Linked DNA regions of Immundisolibacter sp.. The protein of the gene in region 1 interacts with the protein of each later gene in a pairwise test. Links are inferred from orthologs where the notes say so. Each region holds a gene or a part of one and is shown on either strand. Other genes may lie near its edges.

Evidence for each region.
Region 2: the proteins of rho (region 1) and hfq interact in binary tests that used the Escherichia coli proteins (3 or more experiments, as listed by UniProt). The link is inferred for Immundisolibacter sp. from one-to-one orthologs.

Annotation. Positions count from the first base shown.
Region 1 is NZ_JACIZD010000013.1:3,964-10,070, forward strand. What follows is about bases 1,838-4,664. They hold rho (transcription termination factor Rho), read right to left. Parts: upstream 3,966-4,664; coding sequence 2,709-3,965; downstream 1,838-2,708. Other genes in these bases: H5U26_RS12015 (malate dehydrogenase), read right to left, coding at 1,838-2,664; trxA (thioredoxin TrxA), read right to left, coding at 4,229-4,555. In the rest of the region: H5U26_RS12000 (M48 family metalloprotease), read right to left, coding at 1-599; H5U26_RS12005 (thermonuclease family protein), read right to left, coding at 605-1,264; rpmE (50S ribosomal protein L31), read right to left, coding at 1,396-1,602; more of H5U26_RS12015, read right to left, coding at 1,687-1,837; H5U26_RS12030 (YifB family Mg chelatase-like AAA ATPase), read right to left, coding at 4,688-6,107. UniProt on the Escherichia coli protein: Facilitates transcription termination by a mechanism that involves Rho binding to the nascent RNA, activation of Rho's RNA-dependent ATPase activity, and release of the mRNA from the DNA template.
Region 2 is NZ_JACIZD010000002.1:275,025-279,867, forward strand. What follows is about bases 409-3,274. They hold hfq (RNA chaperone Hfq), read left to right. Parts: upstream 409-1,642; coding sequence 1,643-1,906; downstream 1,907-3,274. Other genes in these bases: H5U26_RS05095 (CinA family nicotinamide mononucleotide deamidase-related protein), read right to left, coding at 409-488; miaA (tRNA (adenosine(37)-N6)-dimethylallyltransferase MiaA), read left to right, coding at 587-1,504; hflX (ribosome rescue GTPase HflX), read left to right, coding at 1,992-3,263. Also shown: more of H5U26_RS05095, read right to left, coding at 1-408; FtsH protease activity modulator HflK, read left to right, coding at 3,304-4,485; protease modulator HflC, read left to right, coding at 4,482-4,843. UniProt on the Escherichia coli protein: RNA chaperone that binds small regulatory RNA (sRNAs) and mRNAs to facilitate mRNA translational regulation in response to envelope stress, environmental stress and changes in metabolite concentrations.

The DNA of each region.
Region 1 (6,107 bases):
GGGTCGTAGCCGGCGCGGGCCAGGTATTCGGCGCCCAGGCCGTCGGATTCGAGTTCGTGCTCGCGCCCATAGCCGCTGAGCATGGCCTGCCCGAGCACGCCCATGACGTTCTGGCCCACATTGCTGCCCAGACCCGGCACGAAGATGCTGCCCAGCGTCATGCCCAATTGCGCGGCGGTGGCCGCGGTGTACTGGCGCACCGCATGGCGGGCCGTGACGTGGCCGATTTCGTGCCCGAGCACGCCGGCCATCTCGGCCTCGCTGCCCAGGTACGCCAGCAGGCCGCGGGTGATGTAGATGTAGCCGCCGGGCAGCGCGAAGGCGTTGATGTCGGTGGAATCGACCACCGTGAAGCGGTAGATCAGGTTGCTGCGGTGGCTGTGGGCGGCGAGCTTCTCGCCCACGCCCTGCACGTAGGCTTGCAGCGCCGGGTCTTCGTACTGGCCGTACTGCTGGAGCACCTTCGGGTGCATCTCGCGACCGATGGAGATTTCCTGCGCCTCGGACATCAGCGCCATCTCGCGCCGGCCGCTGACCGGGTTGGTGGCGCAGGCGGCGAGTGTCAGACACAGACCGGTGACGGTGAGGAACTTGCGCATGGTGACTACTTGGACAGTTCGATCTGCGCCGGGTGCCACAAACGCATCTGAGCAGCGCCGTTTCGGGACTGGATTTTGCCCCGCGCGATCACATCCCGGCCACGCCAGGCCAGGTGATCGGCCGGTTCGAAGCCTGTCCAGTCGGCGCGCGCGATGCGCAGCTGCACGCGCCTGTCGAGCTTCAGCAGTACCCAGTCGCCACGCTGCAGGGCGCTGGTGACCCGGCCGCGCACCAGACGATAGCGGCCGTCGGCCGGGACCTTGCCGGCCGCCTGCGGCTGGTAGTCGGGCAAGGCCCACAGGCCGCGGCGGGCCACGCGGGCCTGCCGCTCGGCAGCCAGCAGGCAGTCCGCCAGGGCGACGTTCGGCGGCATGATGAAGCTCACCGCGAGTCCCTCGCGCAGCAGGGTTTCCTCCACGCTGGTGCCGTCCGGGGTATAGGCATGCGCCAGCAGCCGGCCGTAGCGGTCCTGTGCCTGCCGGTCGCGCGCCAGACGCACCGGCCCGCCCTTGGGCAACAAGCTTTGCGTGCGCTGCAAGGCGCGCTGCGCCAGCGGCTGCGGCGTGCCCTTGCGGTAGTTCATCTCGGGCGTGTCGATGCCCAGCAAGCGCACGCGGCGGTCATCGACCAGGCGCAGCGTGTCGCCATCGTAGTACCCGGCCACGGTGGCCTGCTCCACAGGCCCTGGGGGCCGGCAGGCTGCCGGCGAGTTGCTCGCAAACAGAACCCCGGCCAGAAACACAAAGGGCGCCAGCAGGCGCCCTTTGTGAGCGAGGCCGGCGAACCGGCCCGGCATCACGCCATGCCGTAGCGGCGCTTGAAGCGCTCCACTCGGCCGCGGCGGTCGCCGACCTTCTGCTTGCCGGTGTAGAACGGGTGGCAGCTCGAACACACGTCGATTGCCAGCTCCGGCTTGGCCAGCGCGGAACGGGTCTGGAAGGTGTTGCCGCAGCTGCAGGTGACGGTGACTTCTTCGTACTTGGGATGGATATCGGGTTTCATGGCGCGGTCTGGGTTGGGAGGGCACGGCGCGGCGGGCCGCGTAGGGTAGAAGAAAGCGGCCCGCCGGGCAAGTTGCACTGCAAGTCACAGCAGGTGCTGGACGGCCTCGCGTTCTTCCAGCAGCTCCCGGGCGGTGGCATCCATGCGGGCGCGGCTGAAGGCGCTGATGGGGAGGTTCTGCACGATCTCGTAACGCCCGTCGCGGCAGGTCACCGGATAGGAATAGATGATGCCGTCCGGGATGCCGTAGCTGCCGTCGCTGGGAATGCCCATGCTGACCCAGTCGCCGTCGGCGGTACCCAGCGCCCAGCTGCGCATATGATCGATGGCTGCCGACGCAGCCGAAGCCGCACTCGACGCACCGCGGGCGGCGATGATGGCGGCGCCGCGCTGCTGCACGGTGGGGATGAAATCGGTCTCCAGCCAGGCCTGATCGACCAGTTCCGGCGCCGGACGGCCATCGACCAGCGCGTGCGAAATGTCCGGGTACTGCGTGGACGAGTGGTTGCCCCACACGGTCATGCGGCGGATGGCCGGCACCGACGAGCCGGTCTTGGCGGCCAGCTGGCTGATGGCGCGATTGTGGTCCAGGCGCATCATGGCCGTGAACTGACGCGGGTCCAGGTCCGGTGCGCTGCGCATGGCGATCAGCGCGTTGGTGTTGGCCGGGTTACCGACCACCAGCACCTTCACGCCGCGGCTGGCGTGGTCGTTCAGGGCCTTGCCCTGCACGGTGAAGATGGCGCCGTTGGCCTCCAGCAGGTCCTTGCGCTCCATGCCCGGACCGCGCGGGCGGGCGCCGACCAGGATGGCGTAGTCGGCATCCTTGAAGCCGACCGCCGGATCATCGGTGGCCACGATATCGGCCAGCAGCGGGAAGGCGCAGTCGCGCAGTTCCATGACGACGCCTTCCAGGGTCTTCATGGCCGGCGTGACTTCCAGCAAATGCAGGATAACCGGCTGGTCGGGGCCGAGCATGTCGCCGGCGGCGATGCGGAACAGCAGCGCGTAGCCGATCTGGCCAGCGCAGCCGGTGACAGCGATGCGGACGGGGGTCTTCACGGGGCGGGTCCTCTGCAGGTGGCGGATTGAAGGGTAGGCCGGCGTCAGGCCTTCATGGAGGCGAAGAATTCGGCGTTGCTCTTGGTGTTCTTGAGGCGCTCGAGCAGGAATTCCATGGCCGCCACCTCGTCCATGGAGGCCAGCAGGCGGCGCAGGATCCAGACTTTTTGCACTTCGTCCGGCTTCATCAGCAGCTCCTCGCGGCGGGTGCCGGAGCGGTTGATGTTGATGGCCGGGAAGATGCGCCGCTCGGCGATCTTGCGTTCGAGGTGGATTTCCATGTTGCCGGTTCCCTTGAACTCCTCGTAGATCACGTCGTCCATGCGCGAGCCGGTCTCGACCAGCGTGGTGGCGATGATGGTCAGGCTGCCGCCTTCCTCGATGTTGCGCGCGGCGCCGAAGAATTTCTTCGGCTTGTCCAGGGCGTGCGCGTCGACGCCGCCGGTCAGCACCTTGCCCGAGGACGGGATCACGGTGTTGTAGGCGCGCGCCAGGCGGGTGATGGAATCGAGCAGGATCACCACGTCGCGCTTGTGCTCGACCAGGCGCTTGGCCTTCTCGATCACCATGTCGGCCACCTGCACGTGGCGCGTGGCGGCTTCGTCGAAGGTGCTGGCGATGACCTCGCCGCGCACCGTGCGGCGCATTTCGGTCACTTCCTCGGGCCGCTCGTCGATCAGCAGCACCATGAGGTAAATCTCGGGGTGGTTGATCGCCAGCGAGTGGGCAACCGACTGCAACATCATGGTCTTGCCGGCCTTGGGCGGCGACACGATCAGGCCGCGCTGGCCTTTGCCGATTGGCGCCACCATGTCGATGATGCGCGGGGTGATGTCCTCGGTGGTGCCGTTGCCGCGCTCGAGCGTGAAGCGCTCGTCGGCGAACAGGGGCGTGAGGTTCTCGAACAGAATCTTGTTGCGGGCCGCTTCCAGCGGCTCGAAGTTCAGCTCGTCGATCTTGAGCAGCGCGAAGTAGCGCTCGCCGTCCTTGGGCGGACGAATCTTGCCGGAGATGGTGTCGCCGGTACGCAGGCCGAAGCGGCGAATCTGACTGGGCGAGACGTAGATGTCATCCAGGCTGGCTAGGTAGGAATTGGTGTTCGAGCGCAGGAAGCCGTAGCCGTCCGGCAGCATTTCCATCACGCCTTCGCCGAAGATGTCCTCGCCCTTGCGGGCGTGGGCCTTGAGCAGGGCGAAGATGATTTCTTCCTTGCGCTGGCGGGAGGCCCCTTCCAGACGCGATTCCTGGGCCATGGCCACCAGCTCGGCCACCGGCGTTTGTTTCAGCGCGGTCAGATTCATATGTGTCTGCGGATTTGACGAGGAGCACCGCGAAAGCGAAGCGCGGCGCAGTTGGAAGAGGCAGTCCGGGAGACGGACCGGGAATGAAAACCTGCGAAAAAATTGTTGTTGTTGGCATGTCGCGGCAACAGCCGGACACCCTGAACCTTCAGAACGTCTGCCGGTAATCGTCTACAGCCGGGCGGCCGGAATGAAGATGAGAGCCCGCCCGAGCCAGTCGAGCTATCGGCACCGGCGATGGGCGACTTGAGACAAAGCCGGGATCAGAGATTGCTGTCCAGCCACGCGGTGAGCTGCGACTTCGACAAAGCACCGACCTTGGTGGCCTCCACGTTGCCACCCTTGAACAGCATCAGGGTCGGAATGCCGCGAATGCCGTAGCGCGGCGGGGTCTTGGGGTTCTCGTCCACGTTCAGCTTGGCCACCGTCAGGCGCCCGGCGTATTCCTTGCCGACCTCGTCCAGCACCGGCGCGATCATCTTGCACGGGCCACACCATTCTGCCCAGTAATCCACCAGAACCGGCCCGGGGGCCTGCAGGACATCCTGCTCGAAGGAGTCGTCAGAAATGTGCTTGACGTGTTCGCTCATGGGCTCTGGTTATGGATCGACGGTGGCAGGGACGCAGGACAGGCCTGCGTGGGCGGTGGCATTGCGCCGGGCCGACGGGAAACAAAGGCTTGTCGGCATTCTAGTCGCAGGCGGACGCAAGTCAACAACCTTTCAATACGCGCTATGGGGCCGCCGATCGAGCAAGCGGTACTGCAGCGCCTCGGCCAGGTGCGGCATGTCGAGCGCGTCACTGCCGGCAAGATCGGCACAGGTGCGGGCAATGCGTAGCACCCGGTGCGTGGCACGCGCGGACAGGCCCAGGGCGCCGATGGCCCGCGCCAGGAACTGCTGCTGCGACTCGGTCAGCCGCGCATGCCGGCGCAGGCCGGCCGGGTCCAGACGCGCGTTCAGGCAGCCACTGCGGGCGAACTGGCGCTGCTGCGCCGCCTGCACGCGCTCGCGCACTGCGGCCGACGGCTCGGCGCCGGCGTGCTCCTGCGCCAGCAACAGCTCGTGCGCAACCGGCGGCAGCTCCACGTGCAGGTCGATGCGGTCCAGCAGCGGTCCGGACAGCCGGCCGCGGTAACGGCGCACCTGCTCCGGGGTGCAGCGACAGCGGCCGCCGGCATCGCCCAGATATCCGCAGGGGCACGGATTCATGGCCGCCACCAGCTGAAAACGGGCCGGGAATTCGGCTTTCAGCGCCGCCCGGGCAATGCTGATGTGCCCGGACTCCAGCGGCTCGCGCAGCACTTCCAGCACCTGGCGGTCGAACTCCGGCAGCTCGTCCAGGAACAGCACGCCGTGGTGGGCCAGCGAGATCTCGCCCGGCCGCGGCGTAGTACCGCCGCCGGCCAGTGCCGCCGCGGAGGCCGTGTGGTGCGGCGCGCGCACCGGCCGCTGACCCCAGTGGCGAACATCGAAACCGCCGGCGCTGATCGATTGCACGGCGGCCGTCTCGAGCGCCTCCTGCTCGGTCAGCGGCGGCAGGATGCCCGGCAGGCGCGTGGCCAGCATGGTCTTGCCGGCACCGGGCGGGCCCAGCATCAGCAGGCTGTGACCCCCGGCGGCGGCGATTTCGAGCGCCCGGCGCGCAGCGGGCTGACCGCGCACGTCGGCCAGATCGGGCACGCTGGTGCCGTCCTGCGGCAAGGCGCGCTGCGCTTGCGCAAGCGGCGCATTGCCGGTCAGGTGGCCGCACACCGCCAGCAGGTGCTCGGCACCGTAGGCGGTGAGGTCCGGCGCCAGGGCCGCCTCGGCCGCGTTGGCCTGTGGCAGCACCAGGCGGGCACCGGCGCGCTGTGCCTGCAAGGCCACCGGCAACACGCCACGCACCGGACGCAGTTCGCCGCCCAGGCCGAGCTCACCGATGAACTCGTAGCCTTCCAGGCAGGCCGGTGGCAACTGGCCGGAGGCGGCCAGGATGGCCAGCGCGATACCCAGATCGAAACGTCCGCCTTCCTTGGGCAGGTCGGCCGGGGCGAGGTTGATGGTGACGCGCCGGGCCGGGAACTCGAAACCGCTGTTCAGCAGCGCGCTGCGCACGCGGTCCCTGGCCTCGCGCACGGCGGTTTCCGGCAGGCCGACGATG
Region 2 (4,843 bases), on another replicon or contig:
CGCGGCGGCCCGGGCAGAGCGACGATGCGCCGTTCGCCGTCGGCCAGCGAGAGGCTCGCCACGAAGCCCGGCGCGGTGCCGTTGGGATTGGCCAGAATCTGCGCCCCGGCCGGGAACATCGCCTGCTTGCGGTTGTTCTCGGTCAGCGGGATGCCGAACTCGGCGAAGCGGCGCTCCACGTGCTGCCAGCTTGGCAGATCGAACTGCAGCGGCACCTGCGCCAGCTGCGCCACCACCTCGGCGGTCAGGTCGTCCTCGGTCGGCCCCAGGCCGCCGGTCATGAACACCCAGCCGGCGCGGTCCAGTGCCGTGCGCAGGACAAAATCCAGATCCGCGCGCCGGTCTCCGGCCGTGAGCATGAGCTGAATCTCAAAGCCAGCCTCCCCCAGCTGGCGCGCCAGCTCGGCACTGTTGCTGTCGATCAGTTCACCCCGCAGCACCTCCTCGCCGGTACTGACGATGCAGGCGGTCAGTCTGGGAATACTCACGCTGGACGCTCGCGGGTGAAGGGCCGGACAACGCCGGGCAGTATGCCGTGCGCCTTCGCGCGCCGTAAACTTCGCGCCCCGCCGCCCGCCCCCACGCCATGCCCGCCGTTTTTCTGCTCGGTCCGACCGCCTCCGGCAAGTCGGCGCTGGCGCTGGCCATCGCCGGCCGCCTGCCGTGCGAGATCGTCAGCGTGGACTCCGGCCAGGTGTATCGGGGCATGGACATCGGCACCGCCAAGCCCGACGCCGCCACGCGCGCCGCCGTGCCGCACCACCTGATCGACATCCGCGATCCGGACCAGCCCTACTCGGCGGGCGAATTTCGCGACGACGCGCTGCGCCTGATCGCGCAGATCGAGGCCCGCGGCCACGTGCCGCTGCTGGTCGGCGGCACCTTCCTGTACTTTCGCGCACTGGAACGGGGCCTGGCGACGCTGCCGGCCGCCGATCCGCAGCTCAGGCTGGCGCTCGAGGACGAAGCCGCCGCGCGCGGCTGGCCGGCGTTGCACGCGGAGCTGGCCGGCGTCGATCCGACAGCGGCGGCGCGCATCGCCCCGGCCGATCGCCAGCGCATCAGTCGCGGCCTGGAGGTGTACCGTCTCACCGGCCGGCCGCTCAGTGCCTGGCAGGCGCAGGCCGCGACGATCGCAAGCCCGCCTGCACTGCGCCTGATCCTGGCGCCGCCGGCCCGGGCCACGCTGTACGCGGCCGTCGATGCGCGCCTCGAGGCCATGCTCGCCGCCGGCCTGCAGGACGAGGTCGCGCGCTTGCGGGCGGCCGGCTACAGCCGCGATCTGCCGGCCCTGCGGGCGGTCGGCTACCGCCAGATGTGGAGCCATCTGGCCGGTGAAATCGATTACCCGACCCTGGTCGAAGCCGCCAAGACCGCCAGCCGCCAGTACGCCAAGCGCCAGCTGACCTGGCTGCGCGGCGACCCGCACGGGCACTGGCTGAACCCGGCGGGCCGCGGCGTGCTCGACCGGGTCTGTGCCCTGATCGGCAAGGGCGCCGCCTGAGCGGCGAACGCGCGCATCGCGGCGCGGTCGAATCGACGGTCGCCGGCCACCTTGAACCGGCGGCGGCGGGCACCCATATTGCTACACTGACGATGCGGGCCAGCCGCCATGGCCTGTTCACACGCGAGGACTACACAAATGAAAAAATCCCAGGGCCTGCAGGATCCGTTCCTGAACCAGCTGCGCAAGGAGCACATTCCGGTCTCCATCTTCCTGGTCAACGGCATCAAGCTGCAGGGCCATGTCGAGGCCTTCGACCAGTACGTCGTGGTGCTCAAGAACGCCGTATCGCAGATGATCTACAAGCACGCCATCTCGACCGTGGTGCCAGGGCGGCCGGTGCGCGTTCCGACCGTGGTCGAGGGTGAGGAAGCGGTCACCCAGGAGGCAAGCGATTCTTAAGCTGACCACCGACCCCGCCGCGCCCGCCCTGCCCACCCCGGCAGGTGCGAACGGGGCAACGGCGGCGCCCGCGCAGCGGGTCATCGTGGTGGCGGTCGAACTGCCCGGCGCCGACATCCCGCTCGAGGACGACCTGGCCGAGGCGCTGGAACTGACACGCGCCGCCGGCGGCCAGGTGGTGGGCACCCTCACCTGCCGGCGCGCGCAGGTCGACCCGGCGCTGTTCATCGGCAGCGGCAAGGCGGCCGAACTGGCGCTGCTGGTGGCCGACACCTGCGCCGAACTGGTCATCTTCAATCACCCACTCAGCCCGTCGCAGGAGCGCAACCTGGAGCGCCTGCTCAAGTGCCAGGTGGTGGACCGCATCGGCCTGATCCTGGACATCTTCGCCCGCCGCGCGCGCTCGCACGAGGGCAAGCTGCAGGTCGAACTGGCGCAGCTGCGCCATTTGTCCACCCGCCTGGTGCGCGGCTGGACCCACCTCGAGCGCCAGAAAGGCGGCATCGGCCTGCGCGGTCCCGGCGAGAGCCAGCTGGAAACCGACCGTCGCCTGCTGCGCGCGCGCCTGCGCCAGCTCGAAACGCGCCTGGAACGCTTGGTCGGCCAGCGCATCAACAGCCGCCGTCAGCGCACGCGCAGCGAAACACCCACGGTGGCGCTGGTCGGTTACACCAACAGCGGCAAGTCGACGCTGTTCAACGCGCTGACGGCGGCCGACGTGTTCGCCGCCGACCTGCTGTTCGCCACGCTCGACTCCACCCTGCGCCGCCTGGAACTGCCGGACTGCGAGCCGCTGGTGCTGGTCGACACGGTCGGCTTCGTGCGCCGCCTGCCGCACGACCTGGTGGCGGCGTTTCGGTCCACGCTGGAAGAGGTCCGCAGCGCCAGCCTGCTGCTGCACGTGGTGGACGCCTCCCGCGACGACCAGCGCCAGCTGATGCTGCAGCAGGTCAACGGCGTGTTGCAGGACATCGGCGCCGGTGACATCCCGCAGATCGAGGTCATGAACAAGATCGATCTGACCGCCCGCGGGCCGCTGCGCAGCGGCGGCGAGCTGGGCGGCCCCGAGCGGGTGTGGCTGTCGGCACGCAGCGGCGCGGGTCTGGATCTGCTGCGGGACGCCATCGGCGAGCGCTTTGCGGACGGCATCTCGCACCAGAGCCTGCACCTGCCCCGTTGCGACGGGCGCCTGCGCGCGCAGGTGTTTCGCCTGGCGCAGGTGCGGCACGAGCAGTTCGACGCCGACGGCGGCTGGCAGGTGGAGTTCGACATCCGCCGCCGCGAACTGGGGCAGCTGACGCCACTGCTGGTCGCCGCCGAGGCCCTGCCGGCCAGCGCGCGACCTGTGGAACAATAAGCGCCCCCAACGCCGGCCCCCCGGCACTCAGGAGAAATTGATGGCCTGGAACGAACCGGGCGGGTCCGGCAATCGCGACCCGTGGGGTCGGCGTGCCGACGCTGGACCGCCGGACCTGGACGAGGTATTTCGCCGTCTTCGCAAGCGCTTCGGCGGCAGTTCCGACTCCGGAAACAACGCCGCCGGTGGACCGCCGCCGGCCCTGTGGGGCGGACTGCTGGGCCTGTTGGTGGCCCTGTGGCTGGCCTCCGGCTTCTACATGGTCCGCGAGGGCGAGCGCGGCGTGGTGCTGCGCTTCGGCAAATTCGCCAGTACCTCCACACCCGGTTTGCGCTGGCACCTGCCGTATCCGGTCGAGCGCGTGCTGCGTGTGAACATCGGCGAGATCCGCACCGCCGAGGTCGGCTACCGCAGCCAGGCGCGCAGCCGCGCCGAAGCCGACGTGACGCAGGATTCGCAGATGCTGACCGCCGACGAGAACATCGTCGACGTGAAGCTGGCCGTGCAATACCGCGTCAAGGACGCCGCCGACTACGTGTTCAAGGTGCGCGACCCGGACCTGACCGTGCAGCAGGTCGCCGAGTCGGCGATCCGCGAGGTGGTCGGCAAGAGCCGCATGGAGTTCATCCTGACCGAAGGCCGCGACGCGGTCACCCAGCAGGCCGCCCTGCTGCTGCAGGACACCCTCGACCGCTACCAGACGGGCATTGAAGTGACCTCGGTCAACATGCAGGACGCGCAGCCGCCGGAGCCGGTGCAGGCGGCCTTCTTCGATGCCGTCAAGGCACGCGAGGACGAGCAGCGCCTGATCAACGAGGCCCAGGCCTATCGCAATGAAGTCGTCCCGCGGGCGCGCGGCGAGGTGGCGCGCATCATCGCCGACGCCGAGGCCTACCAGGGCCAGATCATCGCCCGCGCCGAGGGCGACACGGCGCGCTTCGGCCAGATCGCCGAGCAGTACCGGGCGGCGCCGGTGGTGACCCGCCAGCGCCTGTATCTGGAGACCATGGAACAGGTGCTCTCGCGCACGCCCAAGGTGCTGATGAGCGGCGACGGCAGCAAGCTCACCGTGCTGCCGCTGGATCGACTGCTGTCGTCCGGCACCACCGAGCCGGCCGCGACCGCCCAGCAGGCGGCACCGACGCCGCCATCCATCAGCCTGCCGATACGACCGGCGCGCGAACGCACCGATTACGTCCGCGGCCGGGAGCCCCGCCCATGAGCAATCGTCTGCCGATCATCGGCGCCCTGATCCTGCTGGCGCTGGTGCTGATCAACGCCACCTTCTACACGGTCGACCAGCGCGAGCGGGTACTGCTGTTCCGCCTCGGCGAAGTCATCGCCGCCGACCTGCCGCCGGGCCTGAAGATGAAGACGCCCTTCATCAACAGCGTGGTCAAGTACGACGGTCGCATCCAGACACTCGACCGCGGCCCGGTGCGCTATCAGACCAGCGAACTCAAAAACGTGGTGGTCGATTCCTTCGTCAAGTGGCGCATCGCCGACACCAAGCGCTTTTTCGTGTCGGTCGGTGCCGGCGACGTCAACACGCGCCTGGCGCAGATCGTCAACGACCTGTC